Regions from separate parts of the Bacillus sp. FSL H8-0534 genome, predicted to be linked through region 1. Evidence: predicted binding sites of a transcription regulator. Region 1 holds the regulator's gene; each other region holds the start of a gene.
What was found. The regulator NrdR, encoded in region 1, represses ribonucleotide reductase genes. The targets are predictions, from matches to a motif close to AACACNATATATNGTGTT.
Positions count from the first base shown of each region.

Region 2: MHH71_RS26155 (anaerobic ribonucleoside triphosphate reductase) is a predicted target of NrdR. The motif match lies at 4,385-4,402, and genes of this name have one in related genera.
Region 3: nrdI (class Ib ribonucleoside-diphosphate reductase assembly flavoprotein NrdI) is a predicted target of NrdR. The motif match lies at 5,957-5,974, and genes of this name have one in related genera.

Region 1 is NZ_JBBOUC010000001.1:4,074,559-4,084,608, reverse strand. Features, by position in the region: gene infC (translation initiation factor IF-3) at 1-87, opposite strand, end outside; ribosomal protein L20 leader region at 149-270, opposite strand; gene thrS (threonine--tRNA ligase) at 477-2,408, opposite strand; T-box leader at 2,456-2,684, opposite strand; gene ytxC (putative sporulation protein YtxC) at 2,716-3,597, opposite strand; gene dnaI (primosomal protein DnaI) at 3,830-4,768, opposite strand; gene MHH71_RS20735 (replication initiation and membrane attachment family protein) at 4,802-6,208, opposite strand; gene nrdR (transcriptional regulator NrdR) at 6,320-6,781, opposite strand; gene speD (adenosylmethionine decarboxylase) at 7,046-7,429, opposite strand; gene MHH71_RS20720 (glyceraldehyde-3-phosphate dehydrogenase) at 7,817-8,845, opposite strand; gene coaE (dephospho-CoA kinase) at 8,955-9,557, opposite strand; gene ytaF (sporulation membrane protein YtaF) at 9,610-10,050, opposite strand, start outside.
Region 2 is NZ_JBBOUC010000001.1:5,087,611-5,097,660, forward strand. Features, by position in the region: gene MHH71_RS26115 (3'-5' exonuclease) at 1-435, shown strand, start outside; gene MHH71_RS26120 (FbpB family small basic protein) at 707-850, shown strand; gene sspN (acid-soluble spore protein SspN) at 894-1,028, shown strand; gene tlp (small acid-soluble spore protein Tlp) at 1,134-1,358, shown strand; gene MHH71_RS26135 (glycosyl hydrolase family 18 protein) at 1,375-2,667, opposite strand; gene MHH71_RS26140 (acyl-CoA thioesterase) at 2,778-3,197, shown strand; gene MHH71_RS26145 (HesB/YadR/YfhF family protein) at 3,224-3,514, opposite strand; gene plsY (glycerol-3-phosphate 1-O-acyltransferase PlsY) at 3,623-4,219, opposite strand; gene MHH71_RS26155 (anaerobic ribonucleoside triphosphate reductase) at 4,446-6,302, shown strand; gene nrdG (anaerobic ribonucleoside-triphosphate reductase activating protein) at 6,299-6,751, shown strand; gene MHH71_RS26165 (response regulator transcription factor) at 6,770-7,447, shown strand; gene MHH71_RS26170 (S1C family serine protease) at 7,801-9,030, shown strand; gene MHH71_RS26175 (CoA-binding protein) at 9,103-9,516, shown strand; gene parE (DNA topoisomerase IV subunit B) at 9,891-10,050, shown strand, end outside.
Region 3 is NZ_JBBOUC010000001.1:1,676,518-1,686,567, reverse strand. Features, by position in the region: PreQ1 riboswitch class I at 264-307, shown strand; gene queC (7-cyano-7-deazaguanine synthase QueC) at 401-1,063, shown strand; gene queD (6-carboxytetrahydropterin synthase QueD) at 1,063-1,557, shown strand; gene queE (7-carboxy-7-deazaguanine synthase QueE) at 1,550-2,266, shown strand; gene queF (preQ(1) synthase) at 2,295-2,792, shown strand; gene MHH71_RS08875 (YkvS family protein) at 2,841-3,026, opposite strand; gene MHH71_RS08870 (hypothetical protein) at 3,259-3,417, shown strand; gene MHH71_RS08865 (histidine phosphatase family protein) at 3,512-4,114, shown strand; gene MHH71_RS08860 (GNAT family N-acetyltransferase) at 4,151-4,729, opposite strand; gene MHH71_RS08855 (hypothetical protein) at 4,947-5,141, shown strand; gene MHH71_RS08850 (hypothetical protein) at 5,166-5,477, shown strand; gene nrdI (class Ib ribonucleoside-diphosphate reductase assembly flavoprotein NrdI) at 6,023-6,382, shown strand; partial or broken gene MHH71_RS08840 (ribonucleotide reductase N-terminal alpha domain-containing protein) at 6,369-7,067, shown strand; gene MHH71_RS08835 (HNH endonuclease) at 7,308-8,099, shown strand; gene MHH71_RS08830 (ribonucleoside-diphosphate reductase subunit alpha) at 8,117-9,505, shown strand; gene nrdF (class 1b ribonucleoside-diphosphate reductase subunit beta) at 9,687-10,050, shown strand, end outside.

The DNA of each region.
Region 1 (10,050 bases):
GTCATTACGAGACTTGATGCCAAGTTGATCACCATTCGCACCAACTAAACGTACTTCACGTGCACGAATTTGCTCGTTAATCATCATATCCTTGCTAATAGTAAGCCACCTCCAAGGTTTTCTTAGAATACGTTTGTAGTCATAGAACCCAAACAAAAAAGTGTGGGCATACGGACACCCACACTTGTACAATCTTAAGTAAGAAAGACATTTACCTGCTAACTGCGTATGCGTCAATCAGGTGAGAAGCGGGTGCTTCTACTTGTTCTACAAAACAATATTCTATTATCCTTGATGAGTTTACCATAGGATATAAAGTCTGTCAAGAAGACGCGTTTTACTAACAACAAGAAATATTGTAACAAACAACACGAATACATGCAATACTTTTTTATGATAAGTCTTGTTTGGTTATTATTTCTAATTTTTGTTCCCCTTACCCATAAAACAAAGGCGCGGCATGCCGCGCCTTTTCCTTAGCGTTTTCCTTCAACTTTAATCATATCAACAAACGCATCTAATGCGATTGTTTCTGATTTTTGTTCACCGTATTTACGTACGTTTACGCCGTTTTCAGCAACTTCATTGTCACCTACTACAAGCATATACGGAATTTTTTGCATTTGTGCTTCACGGATTTTATAACCGATTTTCTCTTCACGAGTATCCACTTCCACACGGATACCAGCACGTTGCAAGTCTTCCTGTACTTTCTTCGCGTAGTCTAAATGTACTTGCGGAGAAACTGGGATTACTTGTACTTGAACTGGCGCTAACCATGTTGGGAATGCACCTTTGTACTCTTCGATTAAGAAAGCAACGAAACGTTCCATAGTTGATACAACACCGCGGTGAATAACAACTGGACGATGAGGTTTACCATCTTCCCCAACGTAAGTTAATTCAAAGCGCTCCGGAAGTAAGAAGTCTAATTGTACAGTTGAAAGTGTTTCGTCTTTTCCAAGTGCAGTACGAACTTGAACGTCAAGTTTTGGACCGTAGAATGCAGCTTCACCTTCAGCTTCATAGTACTCAAGACCCATTTCATCCATAGCTTCTTTTAACATAGATTGTGCTTTTTCCCACATTTCATCGTCAGCATAATACTTTTTAGTATCTTCTGGATCACGATAAGATAAGCGGAATGAATAATTTTCTAAACCGAAGTCTTTATATACTTCTAAAGTTAAGTTTACAACGCGTTTTAATTCTTCTTTAATTTGATCTGGACGAACGAAAATGTGCGCATCATTTAAAGTCATTCCACGTACACGTTGTAATCCAGATAGTGCACCCGACATTTCATAGCGGTGCATTGTTCCAAGCTCTGCAATACGAATTGGTAATTCACGATAGCTGTGGATATCGTTTTTATACACCATCATATGGTGAGGGCAGTTCATTGGACGAAGTACTAATTCCTCATTATCCATTTCCATTGATGGGAACATGCCATCTCGGTAGTGATTCCAGTGACCAGAAGTTTCATAAAGCTCTCTGCTTCCTAATACTGGAGTATATACGTGGTCATATCCTAAGCTCGCTTCTTTATCAACAATGTAACGCTCAATAATACGACGGATTGTTGCACCTTTTGGTAACCAAAGCGGTAAACCTTGTCCTACTTTTTGGCTATTTGTAAATAATTTCAACTCTTTACCTAATTTACGGTGGTCACGCTCTTTCGCTTCTTCAAGCATACGTAAATGCTCATCTAATTCTGCTTTCTTCACGAATGCAGTACCGTAAATACGCTGTAGCATTTTATTATTGCTATCGCCACGCCAGTAAGCACCTGCAACACTTAACAATTTAAACATTTTAATTTTCCCTGTAGATGGAAGGTGAACCCCACGGCAAAGGTCGTAGAATTCGCCTTGTTCATAAATTGAAATAATCGCATCTTCTGGAAGATCGTTAATTAATTCTAATTTTAGCTCATCGCCAATTTCTTCATAACGGCGAAGTGCTTCCGCACGTGGCACTTCATGACGAACGATTTCTAAATTCTCGTTCACAATTTTTTGCATCTCTTTTTCGATTTTTGGGAAGTCCTCAACTGTAATTGCTTCTTCCATATCGATATCGTAGTAGAAACCATTTTCGATTACTGGACCAATACCAAGTTTTACATCTTTATATAAACGTTTTAACGCTTGTGCTAAAAGATGGGCTGTTGAGTGGCGTAAAATGTATAAGCCATCTTCAGAATCTAATGTAATGATTGAAACTGCACCATCTTCTTCAATTGGTGTACGAAGATCGATCATCTCATCATTTAATTTTCCAGCCACAGCTTTTTTCTTTAAGCCTGGGCTAATAGAAGCTGCGATTTCTTCAGTTGTTGTTCCTTTTGGAAACTCCTTCACAGCTCCATCAGGGAAAATAATTTTAACTACATCTGCCATCACTGGTCACTCCTTTTTTTCTCAAAATAAAAAACACTCATCCCGTAAAAAGGGACGAGTGTTGAATTCGTGGTTCCACCCTTGTTCCAATTAACTAAACTGTCAATTGCTCAAGTTCAACATAACGGTGTTGGCCGTTAGCAATTACTAGAAAAAGTGTTCACTGCTAAAGTTTAGAGGTGGTAAGTAATAAACCCGTACTAGGAAGCTCACACCCTAAGGCTTCCCTCTCTGAAAATCGTAGTAAATCACTCATGTCCTCATCGTAACATTTCAATATATTTCATTTATGTAGGTAATTATATGCTCAAAAACTTAGAAAATCAAGGGTGTTCCCTTTATTTTTTAAATTTTTCACGTTGTGTTCAAATTCATGCAGTGCACATAACTGAACTCGTTCTTGAAATACATTTTGAAGGGTAACAATCATATTGTGATCTTGCTCTTTCGTGTACAAATAAATCATTCTCGGCGCAATAGAAAGAAGCGGTGCAATTACCTTCGTGTCAATATATACGCCCTGCTTATTTAGTAAATCCTCTTCTATATATTGAACCAATTTTTCTTGTTTTAAACGTATTCCTTTTTCATCATAAAAAATAAAACTTTCATCAAATACAAGATGTAGACATGGTAAACGTGATTTTCGGCTGCTCACTTGTTGCCTTAGCATTTCTACAAACACTTGATATTCTTGCTCCATTTTATATTCATCGATCGCCACTTCCGCAAGTCGGTGTACCATCTCCCTATATGCGCGGAGGCGAAAACGAATATAAGATGAAAAAGAAAAAGAAAGTGGGTCACAGAGCCATCCTTTTAAAGAAGACATAATACGGACTTCAATCTTATTACGTGTTAGATCACGGGCAATCCCTTTTCGCTTTCCATTTAAGATAGCATGTGCCATATGTAAAATTTGATGGCACTCTTCTTGTTCTTCATAAAAAAATTTCTCTTTTAAAATAGTACGAAGCCATTCGTTTTGTTTTATATTAACAATAAAATAAAGAAGTACTGGTGTTAAAACTTTCTCAATATAATTCGATTCGCATATTGGTATATGAATCGTTACCTTTTGTTCATATAAATAAACACTTGTTTCTTTATATAGCTTTTCCGTTCTCTTTATCAGTTGTTGATATACGTGCGCAGCATCATTTTTTTCTTCGAAGCAGATTTCAATCACTCCTGTCCCCCCTTTTATCCCGCTCTACGGAGTTACTTTCTCTCAAGCCCCCATAAGAGTCCAGTTCACGAAAGCTAGGCGCTAAGTAGCAATACCTGCTTCCGCTTCACTCTACAATCCTTGCTAATTTTATATATATTAAGGGACTAGAAAAAAAATGATACAAGCTCGTATGAAATTTCAAACATATACTGAAGAAACATAAAAAAAGAGCAAGCAGTATGCTCACTCTTTACGTATGACGACGATTTTTCCCACCAATTGGAACTGGCTTCGCCAAATACTTAATACGCTCCATAATACGCGCCGCTTTCATTTCTTCTGCTTCTCCACGCTGTGTGTAGGTTAAATGATGTTCTAGCTGTTTAAAGTCAAAATTAGACGTAAAGAACGTCGGTAAGTTTTCAAGCATTCGGAACTGCAGTATAGCACCAAGCACATCATCACGCACAAAGCTTGACATTGCTTCCGCCCCAATATCATCTAACATTAATACTTGTACACGCTTCACCGCATCAATTTTTTCACCTATCGTATTATTTTGCAGTGAACTTTTAATTTCTCGTAAAAATTCTGGTAAGTATACGATCATTGAACTTATTTTTTTTAAGGCTAATTCATTCGCAATCGCTCCTAAGAGATACGTTTTCCCTACACCAAATTTACCGTAGAAATATAACGCTTGTACTTTTTTTCCAGGTTCGTATGCATTTAAAAATTCATTTGCTGCACGAATCGCCTCAATTCGCGGTTCTAAATCTGATGGATCTAAATTTTCCATAGAAGCCTGTAAAATATCACTTGGCATATAGACACTTTGAACTAATTTTTCATATTTCTTCCGCTCATCATAAGCCACTTTTCTTACGCAGCGATCATATTGAATATCAATCATCTTACCTTGAATAATCAGTTTCGGCTCATATCCTTGAATCATATTTTTACATGATTCTAAGTTCGGACAATCTGCACATCCAACACTTTGCCCAATGTATTCATACAGTTTCACAAGACTTCGCTCTATCATGGAAGTCGTCACTTCACCTTTATGTTCTTCAATAAACTCTTTCACACGCGGATGTGCCATCACTTCCGCCTTTAACACTTCGTATCTATTTTTAAAATTCTCATTTTGCATCAACTTTGCAAATGAATTTTGAATATGCTCCATTCTCTCACCTCAAAGAGCGTTCATTCTCTTCTATTAATCACGCTTATATTTTTTCAACTCTTCTTCCAATCTCTTTCGTTCTTCTTCTAACTTGCTCGATTTTTTCGCCACATTCGTAAGTTCCTTAGGCTGTTCTTCTGGTTGTTCCTCGGATTGTTCTTTCAACCAATCGGGCACCATTTCTTTCCGCACTGTTTTCTTCGAAGTATGACCCTTTTTCTTCGTTTCAGCCCATTCTTGATATTGACGATTCTCTTCTTTCGCCAATGCCATCGCTTCTGATACCGTACCTACTTTTTTTCGTGCCCAGTGCCCCGCAATTTTCTCAACATATGTTTTGGCAAGCTTCATATCCGAACGCAGCATCACATAATAAATAAGTACATTGACCACACCTGGCGTTAGTTTTTGATTCATCATTACTTCTTCTACAATTTGCAAATCTGCTTTCGTTGCTTCTGCCCCGCCTGAAATTTCTTTTAACAATTGTTTTGGAGAAATTTCTTCTAGCTGTTTAATGAGCATCTCTTCTTGCGTAGACGGCTCTTTCTCTTTCATCGTACGTGCAGCATGAGGCTGTACTCGTTCACTTAACACTGGAAGCGCTTGACCATTTTCAAATTGATACCAATCACGCGCTCCTTTCCGAAGCCTTTCCATATCAATCGTTTGCAATTCTGTCATTGCACCAAGCACAATATTTTGCATCGACAGCACATCCACACCATACACGTAAGAGAGTGTAACAACACATTCACGCACTTGGTCCGTAATCGCTTTTCGCGGCACAAGAGTCGATAACCCTTCTACAAATAAAGAAAAATCAAAGAAATCGTTCCAAAGTTGTGGGGCAGTTCCTTTTTCATTGCCCGGCATAACTGCGCTACTTGGAATTCGAAGTTCCTCTTGCGCATGTTCAAATTGCCCTGGATTAAAAGACCCAAATACATCATTAAAGGAATGTGTAACATTTTCATAAGAAGCAAAATCAAACTCTTCTTCTAAAAAATATTGTTTAACTTGATTATATTTCGCACGGCTTAATCGATTATACAAAAAGATGCTCAGGACAATATCATCAAAAAATTGTTTTGGTGATAACGGCGGCTGCAATTCGTATATAAACATTCGAATATCTTTTTCTTTTTTTATATATACGTTTAAAAGCCCAATTGCTTCTAATTTCATCCGTTCTTCATATACTTCAGGAAGCTGCATTTGCATTGTCACCATAAGAGAGTGGTGTGTATTCTCTTTTCCAAATACACGATCCTGTTCTAGCTCTCCCCACAGCGTCATGTATAAGCTAAAAGCCTTACTACCCACTAATGGTTGATATAACATCGTTAATACCTTCCGATCGTAACTATGCAGCAACCCTTTCGCACTTACTTTATAACGATCAATTGGCAATAGCTCCATCCATGACTGTTTTTCCATCCTTGCAATTCCTTTCTTCCATTCTACGTATATAATTCCTTAGTGAAAAAGAGCTAATAGCTTTCGCTTCTAGCTCTTTTTCACCACTATTTGCGGGCTCAAAGTTTCACTTTATTCTCGTTCTTTTTGCAGTATATCTTTTAATTCTTCAATAAATACATTTAAATCTTTAAATTGACGATATACGGAGGCAAATCGTACATAAGCAACATCATCAATATCTCGAAGTGCTTCCATTACGATTTCACCGATCATATCACTTTTCACTTCTGATATTCCTAAATTACGAAGTTCACGCTCCACATTTTGTGTTACTTCTTCTAATTGTTTTAACGATACAGGTCTTTTTTCACACGCTTTAATTAATCCACGCAAAATCTTTTCTTTATTAAACTCTTCTCGTGTTCCCTCTTTTTTTACAACAATAAGAGGTGGTTCTTCTACTCGTTCAAATGTCGTAAATCGATTTAAACAACTTTCACACTCTCTTCTTCTTCGAATGGAGCGTCCCTCATCTACCGGACGTGAATCCAATACTCTTGTACCATTATGAAAACAGGCTGGACAACGCAACTCATTCACTCCCTTGCAATTTAATCTTCATTCTTTTTACTTCATCTACATGTGAAAATATATATACAATATTATATAACCTATTTGTATTTGCTCACTACCTTATCCTACTATTCACGTTCAATAATACATTACTTTTTAAAAATTTACTTTATAGCAAGCATTCGTCAAAAACAGTCTACCATTTTACAATTTCAAATTTATATAAACTAAAAAGAGGTGCATTATACACCTCTTTACATTTTAAATCAATTATGTTCTTTTTTAAAGAGCTTTTGTTTCTCTATGCTTAATTTCGAAGCTACCTGTGCCTCGAGGAAGCTCGATGCTCTCTCGCGTTTTCGCATTTAAACCTTCTGCAATATACTCTGCAGCAACATTTGGATCAATACGATCCCCGCAAGTATAAACATCAATACTTGCATAGCCGTGCTCTGGAAAGCTATGAATTGTTAAATGTGACTCCGAAATGATTACAACTCCACTTACACCCTGTGGCGCAAATTTATGAAAAGCAACCTCACGTACTTCAGCACCAGCTCTTAGTGCTGCATCCACAAATAATTGTTCAATAAACGGCATATCATTAAGCTTGTCGAAATCGCAATCCCAAAGTTCAGCGATTACGTGACGACCCATCGTGTCCATAGTATCCATTCTACAGTTCCCCCTCATAAAAATTTAATCTAACTGTTCGAATTGAAAACTAATTTGCAATTTGGCTTGCTCTACTACCACGGGGGAAAGTTAGTCCAGAGAGGTCCTAACCCTTTAAGTAGTAACTACGTACCTCAGCTCTTAAGTTTACGAGTGTTAGTATACTTTGTTTATTTTCATTTTGCAACAACAGTTTTTTCGATTTTTTGTCATATTCTCTTCTTTACTTTTCCCCAAAAAAAATAATTGATTCACAAATGCAGTAATCACAATGTTTTTTATATGTACCATTTATAAAAATATACTCATATAATTTTTTTCCTTTTCAGAAAAAAGCATAAAAAAGAAGACAAGCAATCGCTTGCCTTCCTTGTATCATTAAATGTGTTGCACACTTTCTTGTTTTGTTAATTCAGCGCCAACTAACTTCACAAGATCTACAACGCGGCGAGAGTAACCCCACTCGTTATCATACCAAGCAAGTACTTTCACTTTACGTTCGCCCATTACCATTGTAGATAAACTATCAATGATAGCTGAGTGTGTATTTGTATTAAAGTCAATCGAAACTAAAGGTTCCTCACTGAACTCAATAATCCCTTTCAATGGACCGTTTGCAACAGTTTTAAACGCTTCATTAATTTCCTCAACTGTTACATCACGTTTTACATCTACTACTAAGTCAACAAGAGACACGTTTGGTGTCGGAACACGAAGTGCCATCCCATGAAGTTTTCCGTTTAAATGTGGAAGAACTTTCGCTAGAGCTTTCGCAGCGCCTGTTGTTGTAGGAATAATAGACTGTCCACAAGCACGCGCTCTTCGTAAATCTTTATGTGGGTTATCAATATTTTTTTGGTCATTTGTATAAGCATGAACAGTTGTCATTAAACCGTTTTCAATTCCAAATTGCTCATCTAACACCTTAACAACAGGCGCTAAACAGTTTGTTGTACAAGATGCATTTGAAATCACAGTATGGTTTGTAATATCTAATTGTTCTTCGTTTACACCAACTACAATTGTTACATCTTCATTTTTACCAGGTGCTGTTAAAATAACCTTTTTCGCCCCAGCTTCTACGTGAAGAATTGCTTTTTCTTTCGCATTAAATTTACCAGTTGCTTCAATTACAATTTCAACATCCAGTTCTTTCCAAGGCAATTCTTTTGGATCGCGGTTGTTTAGAAGGCGAATCATTTTCCCATCCACTAATAAATGATCTTCAAATGCTTCCACTGTTCCGTCAAACTTGCCATGAACTGTATCATACTTGATTAAATGTGCTAATGTTTCTGGTGGATAGCTTGCGTTAATCGCTACAATTTCGAATGCGCTTTCTTTTATCGCTTGACGAAATACCATTCTCCCAATACGTCCAAATCCATTAATTGCCACACGAGTCATAATATGTTATCCCCCTTGAATGCGTTATACTATTTATCTCCAATCCCAATAATAGTATAACACAAAAAGAAGATATGTCACTAAGCATTTTCACTAATTTCACAATTTTTTAGTTAATAATGTTCCATTCTTTTAAAATGAGCTGTAATTGCGCTTTTGTCTCAGCAATTGTGCCATCATTATAAATAACTTTATTAGCTAATGTTGCTTTCTCCGCTAAAGGCATTTGCGAATCAATACGTGCTTTCGCATCCTCTTCTGTAAAGCCATTTCGCTTCATTAAACGTTCTAATTGCATACTAGGTGATACAGCTACAACTACAATCCGATCAACAAGTGCTGTTAACTTACTCTCAAATAGAAGCGGAATATCTAACACAACCGCTTGCACTCCTTCTTTTATGTACATATCCTTCTGAACATTCATTTCTTTCCGAACAGCAGGATGAACAATTTTGTTTAACTGCAATCGTTTTTCTTCATTATGAAATACAATACTCCCAAGCTTTTGGCGATCTAGTTTGCCATCTACTTGTAATACATCTTCACCGAATACCTCTACAATTTCTTTATATGCTTCTTTACCTTGTTCTACAACTTCTCTTGCAATAATATCCGCGTCAATTACAGGTATTTGCAGTTCACGAAACATTTGTGAAACAGTACTTTTTCCACTTGCAATACCTCCTGTTAAACCTATAACAATTGTCATTCTATTTCCTCCTCACAAATAGAAGCGTGAAACTTATGTTTCACGCTCCCACTTACATTTTCCAAATTCCAATAATAATAAGTAAAATCCCAGGTAGGAACGTAAATTTTTGTAACCATCGCATATTCGATAAAACCGTTCCTAGCCTCATTCCGATAAATAAAAACAGAGAACTCATAACGGCAACTAACACTGCCATCATGGCGGGTGTATATCCTAGTAAGGATGCACCAATCCCTGCTCCAAACGAGTCTACTGAAAGAGCGATACCTAAAAGCAAGGCTTCCCCACCAGAAATCGTGCCTGATTTATCAAAATCGGCAACAGTCGGTTTCCGTAAAATTTGAATGACTAACCCAAGCGAAGCAATTTCTAACTTCCAAACTTTCTCTTCTTGCTGCGGTTCGTCTTTTTTATCACTCCGAAAAAACTGATACAACACCCACGCTCCAATAACCACTAAAACGATTCCGCCAATGCGCGTTGCAATCAC
Region 2 (10,050 bases), 1.0 Mb from region 1:
CAAGAAGAAGGACAAAAGAAAACAAAAAAAGAAACGGTTGAAGAAGACGAAGTGTACACACTAATAAAAGAAATGCTTGTAAAGCATAATCGCGATATAGAATGGATTCGCAATGTGAGTGTTGGAAGTTATCTAGATATAAAGGCTTTTTATCCGATTATAAGGGTGAAGGTAAAAGGGCGAAAAAAATATGTTTTAACTGAAAAGACAGAACAAGAAATATTAGGGATATATCCTGCTTTAAAATGTGAGCCGGCTTTAAAAAGTGAAATAGGGACAACTAGAATTATGATTGAAAGCATAGAGGACTTTACAAAATTAGAAAATTATATTTTAGAGAGTTATGATGCAGTCATGCAAGCGCTGAATGAGTACAAAGAAATGAAAGATAATGCGGATGAAGAAATTAAAAAGTATTTAAGTATAACGAAATGATAAAGTGAAACTTTAATCAGTGGGGGAATTCTTCATCTCCTACTTAAGTTGTTTCATTTTACTGAATTTTGAGAGGATATTACTTGTTTGTGAATAGCAGGATAAAATGCTTGGAAATCCATTAGTTGTTTAAGAACAGCTAATGGACTTTTTTGTTAACAAAAGACTTTTCTGTGACAAAACATAAAATTTTCTTACAAATCTGATTAAAGAGTTTTTCATTTGCTCATACTAACTATAGTAAGAAAGAGAAGGAGAAAGGATGAGCAGCATGAGAAGAAATCGTCGAAGAACGTTTGAAGAACTTGTGAAGGAAAATAAGCGGCAACTACTAAACGATCGTGATGCAATTGAACGGATTGAGGAACGAATCGAGAAGCGTTATGAAATGCAATTTTTTAAGCAGGCTGAATAATTCTTATCACTAGTATGATACTAGTGATAAGGAGGCGATAAGAATGGGAAATCCAAAGAAGAATTCCAAAGATTTTACACCAGATCATATTGGAACACAGTCGAAAAAAGCCGGTGGAAACAAAGGGAAGCAAATGCAAGACCAAACAGGGAAACAACCGATTGTTGATAACGGTTAAAAAAAGGAGAATGTTTTCATTCTCCTTTTTTTATGTGCATACATAATCTAATTCGTTTTTGGAAAACTAACATGGTATGTATATTTCAACTAGGAGGGAAATCGTATGACAGAGCAATATAAAGCGAATCCAGATGATAGAAGTGATAATGTAGAAAAACTACAAGAAATGGTACAAAATACGATTGATAACTTTAATGAGGCAAAAGAAACTGCAGAGGTTTCGAATGAAAAAGATCGCGCTGCAATTGAAGCGAAAAATCAACGCCGTTTAGAAAGTATTGATTCATTGAAAAGTGAAATAAAAGATGAATCTGAATATGATGCGTAAAAAAGGCTGACAGTTGTCAGCCTTTTTTTGTAATCGAGAAATTTTCCACAAGTAAACGCCAATTTTGCGGGAAAGGAAGCCCGATTTTCCAATAGCTAATCCCGCGAATGCCTTGTTCTTTTACTAAATTAAACTTACTCTGAACAGACCTGGCATCTTCAAACCATACTTCATGCTGTACACCATTTTCATCAAAGTAATTAAAGTGTGGTGCTTGTGCTGTAAAATCATAACGAATTGGAACATTATATTTACGAGCAAGTGCAACGGCTGCGACAGAGCTAATTGCTTTTGCTGGTGGATTTCCTTCTTTAAAGGGAAGCTTCCAGTCGAATCCATATAAATTTTGTCCCATCATAATTTTTCGCGGGGGCATTTGAGATTTTGCATATTGGATTACCTGCTTTACAGGGCCAATAGGAGAAACTGCCATGGGTGGTCCACCTTGCCATCCCCAGTCATATGTCATAATCACGACAAAATCAACAATTTCCCCCTGGGCTTTGTAATCGTGTGCTTCGAAAAATTTTCCTTTTTGCTTCGAACTTGTTTTTGGAACAAGTGTTGTGCTTAACGTATATCCTTCAGGTAGTCGTGTTTTTACATTTCGTAAAAATCGGTTATATGCTTCGCGATCTTCGGGTGCAACATTTTCAAAGTCAAAATGAATATCACGCATATTATATTTTTTAGCTGTTTGGAGGATATTTGTAATGAATTTATTTTGAATAGTAGCGTTTCTTAGAAGAACAGAGGCTAATTCAGCGCTAAAATTTCCATTTTCAATATTTGTAATAACGAGCATTGGGATTGTTTGACCCTGCACTGCAATTTGAGCAATTCTTGCGGTTTCAGTCGGCTCTTTTAACGTTCCATCACGCAATGCTTCAAAGCTAAAGTAAGCTAAATATGTGAGATAAGGATTGATGGCCCGCGTAGCATTCACTAAACTTTCTTTAATTGGAATGGTAGAAGGTTGTAAGTAGGCAATAGATTCTATCGTTCGTTTAGAGCCCTTTGGTACATATAGTTGTTGACCAACATGAAGAATGGATTTTAATGATAGATTGTTAACTTTTGCTAAGCTAGCAAGAGGAACGTTATATGTTTGAGAAATTCGATAAAGACTGTCTCCGGGTTGTACATAATAATTATTACCTCTCGTATTTACAATCAGTGCCTGACCGACAACAAGTGTCTCAGCTGGATTAAGTCCGTTGTCTTTTACAATTTCTTCGGGCGTAGTGCCATATTTTGACGCTAAGCTATATACGCTATCACCACTACGAACGGTTACAATTTGAATCATATATTCGCTCCTTTCAGTTAAAAAGATCCACCGTTTCTATTTTATTTTTGATTTCACTGTATTATGATTAAATGTATGTGAGGAAACAGAAGTGAGAAGGAGATAAAGATATGTTTGTAGCAGAACACGAAATTGAGATCCGCTATGCGGAAACAGATCAAATGGGCGTTGTTTACCATTCAAATTATTTAGTATGGCTTGAATTAGGGCGTACAAAATTGATACAAGAATTAGGATTTTCATATATTGAAATGGAGAAAGAAGGGGTTATTTCTCCCGTATTAGATTTGCAAATTTCATATCGGAAAGCAATGCGTTATGGAGAGAAAGCAATTGTGAAAACATGGATTGATTCAGTTAGTCCCCTTCGCGTTATATATGGATATGAAATTTATAACGGTGATGGAGATCTTTGTATTACAGCTACAACAACAAATATTTGTGCGAAAAAAGAAGGTTTTCGTCCTGTGTCCTTTAAGAAACTATATCCAGAGTGGTATGCGAAATATGAGGAAATTAAGAAAAAATAAAAAAGCGTGGCAAAAGCCACGCTTTTTTATTTTTCGTAATTAAATTGAGGGAAGTCATCACTGTCGTTAAAGGTAACGGATAAGTCATGTCCATCAAAGAACCATTCATCATCACCTTCAACGAAGAAAGTAATGCCGTCTTCTTGAATTTGAACAGCAGGATGTGCAGGATCGTCTTTACGGATTCCTAAAGAAAGTCCTTTTTGAACAGTACTGCAACCGCCATATTGTACGAAAAAGCGAAGTGTATCGCCAGATTGTAAGTTTAATTCATCTTTATACCAATTTACTGCTTCTTTTGTTACGGAAAGATTCATGTATAGTTCCTCCAAGTTATGTTGCCTTTTCTTTAGTATAAAAAATAACGCAAAAAGACGCTATTAATATGCTTCGCGTTTTCTTTTTGCGTTATGTGGGTCACAACCTTACTTTTGTTTCTTTGTCAAATTTGCTTTTGGTTCAGTTTTATTTATAATTCGTCCAATATTTGCACGGTGTCTATAAATAACCATACCAGCTAATAAACACATCGCAACAATGAAGATTTTATCCCCGTCAATAATTGATGCAATAACAGCTACGATAGCTGTTACCATAGAAGAAAGCGATACGTATCTCGTTGTAAATAGAAGGGTGAAAAAGATAACAGCTAATATTGCAAAAATAACTGGCGCATAGCATAAGAGTACTCCAGCAGAAGTTGCAACTGCTTTTCCGCCGCGGAATTTTGCAAAGATTGGGTATACATGTCCAAGAACTGCAGCTAATCCAAACCAAAGGGGATGGATATCTAAGGCGAAAATTAACGGCAGAGCTGTCGCTAACGTTCCCTTTAAAATGTCAGCAATTGTAACGATAAAACCTGCTTTTTTCCCTAGCGTCCGAAATGTATTCGTTCCTCCTAAATTACCGCTACCATGCTCGCGAATGTCGATTCCATAACCAATTTTTCCAACAACAAGTGCAAATGGAATCGAGCCAAGTAAATAGGCAACGATAAATAAAAGATATGTAATAAGCATAAGTTCAGTCTCCTTTATTCAAATGTGTTGATAAAGGGTAAAAAGAGTTTTTCCCATATATTGTACCATACATTTGTAAAGAGCACATTTCTTTTTTGTAAATGAAAAATTCAAAGTTTCTTAAAAAAACTTTCACAAGAATGTTACATTTCTCACAGATCTACTATAACTATATGTTGTATCATTTTGTTAGTGAATTAACAAGATGTTGTTGGAGGTTTGGGAAATGATGAAACAAAGTGCATGTGGAGAAGAGTTAATGAAGATTTTTGAAACAATTGTCCACGGGAATGAGCAAGATTTAATGCAAGAAAATGCAAATGTTGATGGGCGGTCTCCTATGGGGATGATGGGAACATTTGCATCTGAGAGTGCAAAATATTATGCAATGGAACACTTACTTTCTGAACAAGTAAAAAAAGCAATAGATCAAAATATATTATACCCACATGATTTAGATTTTTATGCGACAGGTACAACAACATGTTCGCAGATTCCTTTAGCGCAAATGCTTGAAAAAGGATTTCATACCGGGCATGGGCATATGAGGCAACCACAAGATATTAAAAGTGCATTGGCACTTTCTTCGATTATTTTCCAAGCGAATCAAAACATGCAGCACGGTGGTCAATCAGCTGCGTTATTTGACATTGATTTAGCACCGTATGTGAGAAAAACATTCGAGAAAAATAAGAAAAGATTAGAAACGTATCCGTTAACAAAAGAGCAAGTAGAAGAGTTTGCGTGGAAAGAAACAGAGAATGATACGTATCAAGCTTGTGAAGCTTTTATTCATAATTCCAATAGTATGCATAGCAGAGGTGGTGGGCAAGTTCCGTTTATTTCTATTAACTACGGAACGGACACGTCGAAAGAAGGAAGATTGTTAATTAGACAATTATTACGGGCGACGCAAGCTGGATTAGGAAAAGGTGAAACACCCATTTTCCCTATTCAAATCTTTAAAGTAAAAAAAGGTGTGAATTTTGAAGAAAGTGATCCGAACTATGATTTATTTGAATTGGCGTTAGAGACGACAGCAGAACGATTATTCCCGAACTTTTCATTTTTAGATGCGCCATTTAATGCAGTTCATTATGATGGTCGCCCAGAAAGCGAAGTATGTTATATGGGCTGTCGTACGCGTGTTATGTCTAATATTCATGGGGAAGAGACCGCGATTGGAAGAGGGAATTTATCGTTTACTTCTATTAACTTAGTAAAATTAGCATTGATTAGCGGTTCAAAAGAAGCATTTTTTGAAGCTTTAAATTATTATATAGATCTTGGTATTCGTCAACTATTAGAAAGATTTGCTTACCAATGTAAGAAAAAGGCAAGAGATTTTCACTTTTTATATTCGCAAGGAGTATGGCGGGGCGGAGAAAAACTGCATCCTGAAGATTCTGTTGCTGAGATTTTAAAACAAGGAACATTAAGTATTGGTTTTATTGGCCTTGCAGAATGTTTAGTTGTTTTAACAGGAAAACATCATGGAGAAGATAAAGAATCATGGAATCTTGGATGTGAGATTGTTACCTTTATGAGACAGAAAATGGATGCAGCAACGGAAGAACATCAATTGAATTTCTCTTTAATTGCAACGCCTGCAGAGGGACTATCAGGTAAGTTTGTTAAAAAAGATCGAGAAGAATTTGGAATGATTAGCGGTGTAACAAATCATAATTATTATACAAATTCATTTCATATTCCGGTGTATTATAACATCCAAGCGATAGATAAAATACGTTTAGAAGGGCCATTTCATACGCTTTGTAATGGCGGACATATAACGTATATTGAATTAGATGGAGCGGCGGTTCATAACCAAAAAGCATTAAAACAAATTGTGCAGGCAATGGCAGAGTATGGAGTCGGATATGGCTCCATTAATCACCCTGTGGATCGTTGTAAATGCTGTGGCTATCATGGTGTCATCAAAAATGAATGTCCAAGTTGTGGAAACGAGGATGAGAATGATATCGAAAGAATTCGCCGTATAACAGGATATCTTGTAGGTGATATGTCTAAATGGAATAGTGCAAAGCGCAGTGAAGAAGCGGATCGGGTGAAACATAAATGAGAGTAATGAATATTATTCATGATAGTGTAGTAGATGGTGACGGATTGCGGACAGTCGTGTTTTTTGCGGGCTGTCCGCATCGTTGTTTAGGATGTCATAATCCTAAGTCATGGAATATTTGTAATGGAACTGAAATGACCGTAGAAGAAATTGTGAAAGAGATTGCCAAAAACCCGCTTACTGATGTAACATTTTCAGGTGGAGATCCATTTTTTCAAGCTGCTGAAGTGAAGAAGGTAGCAAATGCGGTGAAGGCTTTGAAAAAAAACTTATGGATTTACACAGGTTATACATTAGAAGAGATACAGAGTTCTCAAAATAATGATATGATAGAGTTGTTACACTATGGGGATGTTCTGGTCGATGGAAGGTTTGAACTTCAAAAAAGAGACTTGACACTTCCGTTTCGCGGAAGCTCCAATCAACGTATTATTCGATTGAAAGAGTAAAAAGGCGGGATAGGTCAGATGAACAAAACAGTATTACTTGTTGAAGACGAAAGAAGGCTACGCGAAATTGTTAGTGATTATTTTCGCAATGAAGGTTTTGAAGTGATAGAAGCTGAAGATGGAAAACAAGCGTTAGAATTATTTGCTGAACATACAATTGATTTAATTATGTTAGATATCATGTTGCCAGAGATAGATGGTTGGTCTGTTTGTCGTCGTATTAGAAAAGAGTCAGCGGTACCAATTATTATGCTTACAGCTCGTTCTGACGAAGATGATACATTGTTAGGTTTTGAACTTGGGGCTGATGAATATGTAACAAAGCCTTTTAGTCCTAAAGTACTAGTAGCTAGGGCGAAAACTTTATTAAAGCGTGCTGATGGGGCAGTAGGCGTTGCAGAAGAGAATGCACTTTCTATGGCTGGAATCGATGTGAATCGTCTTTCGCGTACGGTATCGGTAAACGGAGAAGAAATTATATTAACGCATAAAGAATTTGAACTTCTTGTTTATTTAATGGAGAATAAAGGAATCGTATTATCACGCCAGCATTTATTAGATCAACTTTGGGGATATGATTATTATGGTGATGATCGTACTGTAGATACACATATAAAAAAATTGCGAAATAAGTTAGGGGATAAAGCAAAACATATCGGAACTGTTATTCGAGTTGGATATAAGTTTGAGGAATAGTTTTTAAATACTATGTAATAGAAAAAACGATAGAAAAGCTTTCTTTTTGGTTGGAAGAGAGAATCCGCCCATGGATAGAAGCGGTCAGTACCTTTTTTTGCCCCATGCCGAGTGAAAACAGAGGGAGAAAACGAGTGGAGATCTCTTTTTGTTTTCGTAGCAGCAACTTATAGGTTGAAAATATAGTACATTTACACTCTCTTTTGTAGATGAAAATGTACAAATTACAGATTTTTTGTCTACAATAATGAATAAAAGTATTTTTTTAATTGGATTTCACGATGAGTTCACAAGAAGGACACAAAATGTGACTATACTGAAAATACGAATTCAGCAGAGAGGGGATATCAATTATGGGATATTATGACGGACCAAATATGAATGAAGAGCATAGTGAAACGAGAGAAGTAAAAAAATCAGGTAGTAAAAAAGGTTACTTTTTTACAGGTTTAGTTGGAGCAGTTATCGGAGCTGTTTCCATTAGTTTTGCAGCACCGTATATGCCATGGACAAATGGGAATGGGACGGCGTTAACTTCTAATTCAAAAGTAGAGGGAACTGTGGTTCCTGTTGCAAATAAAGTAAAGGGTGAAACAGATTTACCTGGTATGATTGAAGGGGCGAAAGAAGTAGTTGTAGGTGTTATCAATATGCAACAGAACATAGATCCATTTGCAATGGAGCAAGCAGGGCAGGAACAAACAGCTGGAACAGGATCTGGTGTAATTTATAAAAAAGCTGGGAATAAAGCTCTCATTGTAACAAATAATCACGTAGTAGACGGAGCAAACAAACTGGCAGTGAAACTAAGTAATGGTAAAACAGTAGATGCAAAATTAGTTGGGAAAGATCCATGGTTAGATTTAGCTGTTGTAGAGATTGATGGATCTAATATTAATAAAGTAGCCACACTTGGTGATTCCAGTAAAATTCGCGCTGGTGAATCGGCTATTGCAATTGGGAATCCATTAGGTTTTGATGGTAGTGTAACAGAAGGGATTATTAGTAGTAAAGAACGCGAAATTCCAGTGGATATTAATGGTGACAAACAGCCGGATTGGCAAGCACAAGTGATTCAAACAGATGCAGCAATTAACCCAGGGAACAGTGGTGGCGCATTATTCAATCAAAATGGTCAAGTCATCGGCATTAACTCTAGTAAGATTGCACAGCAAGAAGTAGAGGGTATTGGCTTTGCTATCCCAATTAATGTGGCAAAACCAGTCATTGAATCTCTTGAAAAAGATGGAACAGTAAAACGTCCAGCGATGGGAGTAGGAGTTGCATCTCTTGAGGATTACCCACCGTATGCATTAGGACAATTAAAATTACCAAAAGATGTTACAAAGGGTGTTCTCTTAAGCAAAATTTATCCCGTCTCACCAGCTGAAAAAGCAGGACTTCAGCAGTATGACGTTGTTGTAGCATTAGATGGCCAAACAGTAGAAAACTCACTTCAATTCCGTAAATATTTATATGAAAAGAAAAAAGTTGGCGATAAAATTGAAGTAACATTCTATCGAAATGGTGAAAAAATGACGAAAACAGCTACTTTAGCAGATAACTCTTCTGCTAAGAATTAATAAAGAAAGTCTCTTTCGTATTGAAAGAGACTTTCTTTATCGGCTATACTAAAAGAATAGGAGGGATTTAATATGACAATTGAAAACCCAACTCGTACGGAAATTGGTGAAGTATTGAAAAATAGCAAAACAATTGCGGTTGTTGGATTATCTAACAAACCAGAACGCACGTCCTATATGGTTTCAAAAGCAATGCAGGATGCAGGGTATCGTATTATCCCAGTAAACCCAGTCGTAGATGAGGTACTGGGAGAAAAAGCTGTTCCGTCATTAAAAGACATTAAGGAGCATGTCGATATCGTAAATGTATTCCGTCGTTCTGAATTTTTAATGGACGTCGCAAAGGAATTTGTGGAGATTGATGCGGATGTTTTTTGGGCACAATTAGGAGTACAAGATGAAGATACATATAAATTTTTAAAGGAAAAGGGATATACTGTTATTATGGATCGTTGTATAAAAGTAGAACATGCAATGACGAGGTAGTATAGACATTGTAAACGAAAGATCGATTCAGCTCGGGGGAATACTTGAAGACTGGGTAGATGAACGAGGTGTTCATCATGAGATTTTTTAAAGGCTGTTTTTGGGGATTGCTACTTGTTATCCCATTTTGGATAATTGTCATTTGGTTAATTGCCAAATGGTGGAGTGTGTAATTGGAATACATATCCATTTTTTGTTGACAAACGATTATTTTTCTGAAATAGTAGCCTAGAGGAATCCTTGTGAAAAAACAAGGATTTTTCTATTGAAAATAGTATATAAAAGACATAACATAACTTGCCAAAAGGATGGTTAAGGCGTTATTCTATAATAGAAACGTATGTTCTGATTTGATTAGGAAAGGGGCAAGGAGTTTGGCAAAGCATCAGTTTCAATATAATGAAGATGCCATTCAAGTGCTTGAAGGTCTTGAAGCCGTTCGAAAACGCCCGGGTATGTATATCGGGAGCACGGACAGCCGTGGATTGCATCATTTAGTATACGAAATAGTAGATAACTCAGTTGATGAAGCAT
Region 3 (10,050 bases), 2.4 Mb from region 1:
TAGAAGCAGTCAGCGCCTCTTTCTGCCCCATGCAAAGTGAAAACAAAGAGAGAAAATAAGTAGCGGTCACCTTTTGTTCTTTATAGCAGCGACTTATATGTTGGGAAATCAAAATGGATTTATATAAGTATAATCATACTATTAAAATACAAGAAAATGAATCTTAAACTTACAAAAAAGACAGAAAAATCAGATGTTTTTCTGGATATGTGCAGTATGTTACAATATGTGTTGTTAATGAAAGAAGAAATTCCATGTATAACATGGGAGAGGTTCGCGAACTCCCTCTATAAAAAACTATGGAAACAACAATATCCTTAGGTATTGTTTTGTTTTTTTATTGTGACAGTTCAAGAACGTTCTTTCTTCTTATTCGTAGTAGAGAAGGAGAATGAGTGAGATGAAAAAAGAAAAAGCAGTTGTCGTTTTTAGTGGTGGCCAGGATAGTACAACATGTTTATTTTGGGCAATGCAGCAGTTCGCAGAAGTTGAAGCTGTGACATTTAATTATAATCAACGTCATAAGTTAGAAATCGACTGTGCAGCTGATATTGCGAAAGAGTTAGGAATTAAACATACAGTACTTGACATGAGCCTATTAAATCAACTTGCTCCAAATGCGTTAACGAGAACGGATATGGAGATTACACATGAAGAAGGTGAATTGCCATCAACATTTGTAGATGGACGAAATTTACTATTCTTATCATTTGCAGCTGTGCTAGCAAAACAAGTTGGAGCACGTCATATTGTAACGGGCGTATGTGAAACAGATTTTAGCGGTTACCCTGATTGTCGTGATGTATTTGTGAAATCGTTAAACGTTACTTTAAATTTATCTATGGATTATCCATTTGTTATTCATACACCACTTATGTGGATTGATAAAGCAGAAACATGGAAATTGTCAGACGAACTTGGCGCATTTGAGTTTGTTAGAGAAAAAACATTAACATGTTATAACGGAATAATCGGTGATGGCTGCGGTGAATGTCCAGCTTGTAAACTTCGTAAAGCAGGTTTAGATACGTATTTACAAGAACGCGAAGGAGCGAACGCATAATGGAACAGAATTTTTTTGGATTTCGCATTGTAGAAAATTTACAAAAAGTGGACAAGGACATTCAACGTGAACAACTGAAATATCATAATAAACGAGTGATGGTAAGTAAGGAATTTACATTTGATGCAGCGCATCATTTGCACTGTTATGAGGGGAAATGTAAAAATTTACATGGTCACACATACAAAGTTGTTTTTGGAATTAGTGGATATGTAAATGAGATTGGACTTGCTATTGACTTTGGAGATATAAAAGAAATTTGGAAAAATGAAATAGAAATTTATTTGGATCATCGTTATTTAAATGAAACATTACCAGCGATGAATACGACAGCTGAAAATATGGTCGTTTGGATATATGAGAAGATGGCAGAGGCACTTACAAAAGAAGACCGTGCAAATGAATATAAAGGAGCACGGGTTGAATTTGTTCGTCTATTTGAAACACCAACAAGTTATGCAGAAGTAAGACGGGAGTGGATGATCGGTGAGTAAAATTCCTGTTCTGGAAATTTTTGGGCCGACCATTCAAGGTGAAGGAATGGTTGTTGGACAAAAGACGATGTTCATTCGTACAGCAGGTTGTGACTATAGTTGCGCGTGGTGCGATTCGTCCTTTACATGGGATGGATCAGCGAAAGAACAAATTCGGCAAATGACTCCCGAAGAGATATGGAGTGAGCTTGTAGAAATTGGTGGAGAAAATTTTTCACATGTAACGATTTCAGGTGGGAATCCAGTGTTGTTGAAAAATATAGATGATTTTCTGTCTTTATTACAAGAAAAACAAATTCGCACCGCCATTGAGACGCAAGGAAGTAAATGGCAGGAATGGTTGCTTCATATTGACGAAATAACAATTTCGCCAAAGCCCCCAAGCTCACAGATGAAAACTGATTTTATTATGCTGGATTCTGTTATTGAAAGATTAGCAGGAAAAGATTTTAGCTTAAAAGTCGTTGTATTTGATGATCACGATTTTGAATATGCGATAAAAGTGCATGAGCGTTATCCGCATGTACCGTTTTTCTTACAAGTTGGAAATGATGATACGAAAACAGTGGATGATGCAATTCTTATTAGGAATTTACTACAAAAATATGAATGGCTCATTGAAAAAGCTGTTCATTGCAAAGAAATGAATGACGCAAAAGTATTACCTCAGCTTCACGCGTTAGTGTGGGGAAATAAACGAGGCGTATAAGGAATCGAATTGAAGGGATGTATGAAAAATGGCAGGAAGATTAGATGAAGATTTAAAAGATGTAACGTTACTTGGAAACCAAAATACAAAATATTTATTTGAATATAGCCCAAAAATTTTAGAGACATTTGATAATAATCATCCAAACCGTGATTATTTTGTAAAGTTCAACTGTCCTGAATTTACAAGCTTATGTCCAAAAACAGGACAACCAGATTTTGCAACGATCTATATTAGTTATATTCCAGAGCAAAAAATGGTAGAGAGTAAATCATTAAAATTGTATTTATTTAGTTTCCGTAACCATGGAGATTTTCATGAAGATTGTATGAATGTCATTATGAATGATTTAATCAAATTAATGGATCCACGTTATATTGAAGTGTGGGGGAAATTCACACCACGTGGTGGTATCTCGATTGATCCATATTGTAACTATGGTCGTCCTGGTACAAAATATGAAAAAATGGCAGAATATCGCATGATGAATCACGATTTATATCCTGAAACAATCGATAATCGTTAATGAAAAAGGATCTGTATGATACATGCAGATCCTTTTTTTTCTATTATATTACGCATGTTGATTGATAACTGTATAGTTTTTGTGATTTACAACTGTAAGAGGTTCCATATCTAGTTCTCTAAAATTCTCCATGATTGTTATATCGACAATAACGGAGTTTTTATTTACTTTTTGAACACGGCCTTGCATTCCACCTTTAAATTCGATAATATCTCCAGTTTCTGCGGTTTTCATAAGCAACTCTCCTTGTTACAGTTTTACCAAAAAAAGAACAATGTTGTTCTTTTTTATTTCCCTTTATTTTGAACTATATTCCCCTGTTTGTAAATGTTTCCATGATAAAATTTCAAAAAATAGTCATTTTTCATAAGAAATGTATAAAGTATTTTTCTATTTTAGGAGAGGGAATTGATAAAAAAGTGCTTATATCAGTATATAGGGGTATAATAAACTGGGGGCGGTAAAAATGTTGTTTAAAATTGTTGGAAGTTTTATAATGATCCTTTTATTCTTATTTTCATATAAACAATTAAAAATAATTCGTATCCATGAAACAGATACATATTTTGATGGATTAGATGGTATGCATGCTTCTGTCACTCATGAGAGCGGTGCGGATATGTAAGGAAGTATGACTTTCTCTTTCTCCATGGTATGATGATAATAAGAAAAAGTGCATAATAATATAGGTGATGAGCGGTGAATGGAGAGTGGAGAAGATGCGAATTTCTTTTATTCGTCACGGTCGCTTGAACAATGTTACAGAATCAATGACAGTATCATCGTTCCACAAATGGATGGAGCGGTACGATTTAGACGGTATGGAAAAAAGTATGGACATACCAATTGAGACGGTTGAAGTAATCGAATCTGCGAAGCTTATTGTAACGAGTGATCAAAAACGTACGGTACAGTCAGCAGCAGAATTAACAAATTCTCTTTCTTTTATACAAAGCTCCCTTTTTCGAGAGGCAGAAGTACCATCTAGTTTCTTTGTTCCGAAATGGGTGAAGTGCAAACCGGAAGTATGGACATTTATTGGGCGTACATTATGGATGATTGGATATTCTAAAGGTGTTGAGTCTTATCGTGAAGTACAAGGAAGAGCGAAGCAAGCAGCTGATACATTAGTCGGATATGCGTTAGTACATGGGCAAATTGCGCTCATAGGGCATAGTTATTTTAATACGATGATTGGGGCTGAGCTACGTGCTAGAGGATGGTCTGGTCCGCCTATTTTTCATGGGAAGCCATGGAGTTGTACAGAATATACATTTCATGAAGCAATGAATGGAAATATATTGAATACCAATTTAACATAAAGGCACACGATTACAATAAAGAATCGTGTGCTTTTTTTAAGAAACGAAAGCTTTTTTATATAGTGGTTTCACTAAATGAGCATATGGCTCTCCAACAAGCATAACCGTTTTATCCTCTTGGTAGCCAAGTTTTTTATATAAAGAGAAAGCTCGCTTGTTTTCTAAATTTACAAGTAATGCGATTTTCTCATAGCCTTTTTCATAGGCATCATTTTCTGCTGCTTTAATCAATCTTGAGCCGATCCCTCGTCCGCCATATGTGTTTGAAACGGATAATGTGTCAATATAATATTCATCGAGCTCAGCTTCTTTTTCTAGCGTAATAGATGAATCTTGATGGATTTTTCGTAAGTGTTTTACAATGGGAGTATCTAGTTGTTTTGCATGGCTGCCATGATAGGCTACGATGATTCCAATTGCTTGTCCATCTTGTTCTTCAACGAAACAGTTCTCGTAGCTAAGTCGATTTTCTTTTTTTGAAAACCAAGTTTCAAGCCCTGTCAAGACTTCTGTTCCTGTTCTCCCACCTGTGATTTTTTCAGCAATTTCATGCAGAGCGTTATACAATAAAGGAGATATTGCCTTCGCATCTGTCTTTTTTGCTTTCCGAATCATATTATCCCTCCTAGTTGTCATTCTTATTGTAACATAAAATAAAGTTTCAACCAGTTATTCATCAATTTCTTGAATTTTATAGGATAAGCTTGAATATCCAATTGATTCAGTATAGATGAACCGTTATGGTAGTATATGATACTTGCTGTGAATGTAAGAAATTTAACATTGTCGACTTGTGAAAGATAGGATAAAATATTGCAGAGAGGTGAAATACATGGATAAACAATTAGCAAATACAATTTTAGATCAACTGAAAAATGGAGAGATAGAAGAGTATATTGTAACTAAGGATGTATTTTATACGTTTCGTGAGGTTGTAGTAAATCGAGAAGATTTTAAACATTTCAGTGGGAATGCACAGCACGGCGGGAAAATTATTTATACATATATAGAAACACCGCGTTCTTAATAGAAGGAAAAGGAGAGGAGAATTATGGGAGAATTTAAACAAGGTATTTTACCGCACTGGGACTACATGTGGAAAGATGGTACAGGAAAACGATTCGTAGGAATGGTTATGTTTCCTGAGAAACGTACAGAAGAAGTTATAGAAAAATTGAAAGTAGCATATGAGCAAGAAATTCACATTCGAGCAACTGTGAAATTTCAGCTTATGAATCAATATGTAGAGGGAATGGTTGTATATTTTGATGAAGAAGCGCCAGTATTTACAATGCAAGATAAAGACGAAAATTTTCATCATTTATTTATAAAGGATATTTTACGTATTGAACATTGCGAATGAGCGGTGCTTTGTGTACAGTCTTTTTAAAATTCTCATCACACTAACGAATAAATTGGTGTGCCATAATAATTGTCCTTTTCATTACAATAATATGTTTTATTGTGTAACAAAAAAGAAAGTATATGTACTCGATTTAATAAATGTTTAATCCACAAGAGAGAGAATTCCTTACTTGTGTGATCTGAATAATGTGTAACCGGTTTCGAACAGATTATCTCGTAAATTCTGTTCTTTTTTATGTGATGCTGGAGAAATATATTTCTCCAGCATTTACTGTTTTTTGACAAAACATATTGATAACATTTTTGTAAATATGATTAAATTCGTTGACAACTTTTTCGAAAAGCACTTTATTGACATGAGTTTTAGAATGTTGTTTCATAGTCTTTGTATTGAAAAAAAGGACTTGTCATGTCGAAAAGTAAAAGTTAAAAAAAGAAAGAATTTATACATATATCTTGTGTCTTGTTTTGAAACGTAATACAATATATAGAGAAATCATGAAACGACATCTAGATATTAAAGAAAGAAGGGGAGGGTCGGAAATGTTAGTTGCATATGATTCTATGACAGGAAACGTGAAGCGTTTCATCCACAAATTAAATATGCCGGCCGTTCAAATTAATGACGATCTAGTATTAGACGAAGATTTTGTTCTTATTACGTATACAACAGGTTTTGGAAATGTGCCGGAACGTGTTTTAGAATTTTTAGAACGCAATAATGCAAATTTAAAAGGCGTATCTGCAAGTGGCAATCGCAACTGGGGAGATATGTTCGGAGCAAGTGCAGATAAAATCTCATCCAGATACGAAGTACCTATTGTATCAAAATTTGAGTTATCTGGAACAAATAAAGATGTAGAATATTTTAAAGAAAGGGTGCGGGAGATTGCGACACATTGAACTGAATAATGAAATCACGCAAATGCAAGACGGTTTCTACCAGCTTCATAAAGATAAAGAAGCATTAGAAGTCTTTATGGAAGAAGCGAGAGCGAATACCGTTCATTTTGATAGCGTGGCAGAGCGAATCGAGTATATGAACAAGCACGATTACTATTACAACGTTCTGGACGAGTATAAGTTGGAGGAAGTAGAGGAAGTATACAACGTTGCATACGGTGAAAACTTCGAGTTCCAATCTTATATGGCGGCATCTAAGTTTTATAAGGATTATGCATTAAAAACAAATAATCAAAAACAATACTTAGAAAGCTACGAAGATCGTGTATCAATTGTGTCATTATACTTAGGACGCGGTGATGTTAATAAAGCAAAACAATTTGCAAGCATGATTGTAAAACAAAACTACCAACCAGCGACACCAACCTTTTTGAATGCAGGAAGAAGCAGAAGAGGAGAAATGGTGTCTTGTTTCTTGTTAGAGATGGATGATAGCTTAAATTCGATTGGATTTAATATTAATACGGCGATGCAGCTATCAAAAATTGGTGGCGGAGTCGCTTTAAACCTTTCTAAGCTACGCGCACGCGGTGAGCAAATTAAAGGTATTGATAACGCAGCAAGCGGTGTTGTACCAGTTATGAAATTGCTTGAAGATTCGTTTTCATATGCGAATCAGTTGGGTTAACTTATGGCTCAACTATAAAACCGGGTCAATTGCTGGAACGCCTGAGTATATCTAGGTAGGATACTACGAAGAAATTACGTAGCGCCCCCTAAAAATCCAAGATTGCAGGAAATCAGCAGCCGAGCTCCTAAGTCTATTAGATAGGGAGAAGGTTCAACGACCAAGTGGCTATGTAGGTGACTATATAGCTCGAACCTGGCTTCTCAAACCAACCGAATTCAAAGGGTGTATCCAGTTATGGGGAGAAAAAAGAGCTTTATAACAAAAATATGTCCTATTTGTAAAAGTAAATATGAGGTTAATCAGAATAATAAAAGAGAGATGGAACGATCCAAAACGTGTGGAATATTAGAGTGTCGGAAGAAGCTTGCACTTATTAATACAAACTATAATTTAATATGTTTTGGATGTGGAAAATCATTTGTAGGAAAAAGGATAAATCAAAAGTTTTGTAGTAAGAAATGTCAAACTAAAAGATATAAATTAGTTTGTGTTATATGTGCGAGTGAATTTTATTCTGATAAAAGTGTAACAAAAACATGTTCGCATGAGTGTAGGTGGACATTGAATAGAAGTCAGCTTGTAAATTTAATATGTTCTTACTGTGAAAACCCTTTTTCTAGGCCAGCATATACTGTTAGAGATTCAAAAGTTTTTTGTTCAAAAAGTTGTAATAATAAATTTTTTGTGGAGCTGAATTACGGCACAACGAACAAGTATGGGAAAAACTGGTCCAGGATGCGAGAGTATATGTTTGAGTTTTATGATTTTCGTTGTCAAAGGTGTTTAGAAAAATATGATATAAATACACTAAGATTACATCACATTATTCCATTCCGTTTTTTTGAAAGCTTTAATCAAGCAAACCTTATAATGAATTTATTGCCACTTTGTGATTTATGTCATATTCATGTACATCAAACATACGATGAGTGGTTAAACAAAGAATTTGGTGAGAAGAAGATATGGTCTGAACTCTATAGCGATATAGAGAGGATAGCAGAAATGACTATCCCCCATACGTTTTAAAGGTATGGAGTAACAATATGCAAAGAAAAGGTGCCGGAGCAGTATATTTAAACATTTTCCATTGGGATATTATAGAATTCCTCGATACAAAAAAAATAAATGCCGACGAGAAGAGCCGTATTCAGTCCCTATCAATCGGTATTATCGTTCCGAGTAAGTTCTTTGAGCTTGCAGAGAAAAACGAACCATTCCATGTTTTCGCACCTTATACAGTATATAAAGAGTACGGAAAACATTTAGATGATATAGATATTGATGAAATGTATGATGAACTGATGAGTAATCCGAATGTGAAGAAGAAGCCACTTGATATTAGTGCACGTGATATGCTCATTAAAATTGCTATGATTCAGCTTGAGTCTGGTTATCCATACTTAATGTTTAAATCAAATGCGAACAAACAACATCCGTTAAAGGATATTGGAACTGTGAAGATGTCAAACCTTTGTACGGAAATCTTCCAGTTACAAGAAACATCTGAAATTAATGACTATGGTACAGATGACATTATCCGCCGTGATATTAACTGTAACTTAGGATCATTAAACATTGTAAACGTAATGGAGAATAAAGAAATTCGTGAAGCAGTTCATGCAGGAATGGAAGCATTAACAGCTGTTTCTGATATGACTGTTATTCCAAACGCGCCGACTGTGAAAAAAGCAAATGATGAGCTTCATTCAGTTGGACTTGGTGCTATGAACTTACATGGATATTTAGCGAAAAATAAAATTGCTTATGAAAGTGCAGAAGCGAAAGAATTTGTTCGTACATTCTTTATGATGTTAAATTACTACTCCATTGAAAAGAGTATGGGTATTGCGAAAGAAAAGGGCGAAACATTTAAAGACTTCGATAAGTCGGATTATGCAAATGGCTCATACTTTGAAAAGTATGAAACAACAGACTATAGTCCTGTAACTGATAAAGTACAGCAGTTATTTGAAGGAATCTATATTCCAACAAAAGAAGATTGGACAAGTCTAAAAGAGGAAGTACAGAAGCACGGTTTATACAACTCATATAGATTGGCTATCGCTCCGACACAATCGATCAGTTACGTGCAAAATGCAACTTCAAGCGTAATGCCGATCGTAAGTCAAATTGAGTCAAGAACGTATGCAAATGCGACAACATATTACCCAATGCCGTATTTATCAAAAGATACGTTCTGGTATTATAAATCTTCTTACGATATGAATCAGTTTAAACTAATTGATTTAATCGCAGAAATTCAAGAGCATATTGACCAAGGAATTAGTACAATTCTTTATGTAAATAGCGATATTTCTACGCGTGAATTAGCACGTTATTACATCTATGCACATAAAAAAGGTCTAAAGAGTTTGTATTATACAAGAACACGTAAGTTAAGCGTGGAAGAGTGCGTTGCTTGTACAGTTTGATGCAAACTATAATTGATTGATATACAAAATAAAGAGTAAGACATCATGAGCAGGGTTTTTCTGACCCTGCTCATGCTTAGTTATAAAATTTAAGACGTCTAACATGCGGTTAAGTTTTCATTACAAACTGAAAGCTTTACCGCATATTAGAAAAGCTTATTGATAGAGAAGGGGCGATTCAATGCGCGCGGTAAACTGGAACAAAAAAGAAGACGATTTTAGTTTAATGTTTTGGAAGCAAAACATCGCTCAGTTTTGGACAGAAGAAGAAATTGCGGTATCTTCTGACAAAAATACTTGGGTGCAATTATCAAAAGAAGAGCAAATTGTGTATAAGCGTGTATTAGGTGGTTTAACACTTTTAGATACAAAGCAAGGCGGCGAAGGGATGCCACTTGTACTTGTTCATCTTGAGAATTTGCAAGCGAAAAGTGTATTAGCTTTCATGGGTGCTATGGAAGAAGTACATGCGAAGAGTTACAGTCATATCTTTACGACACTCGCAACGGAAGAAGAAATTGATGAGATCTTTGAATGGGTAGATA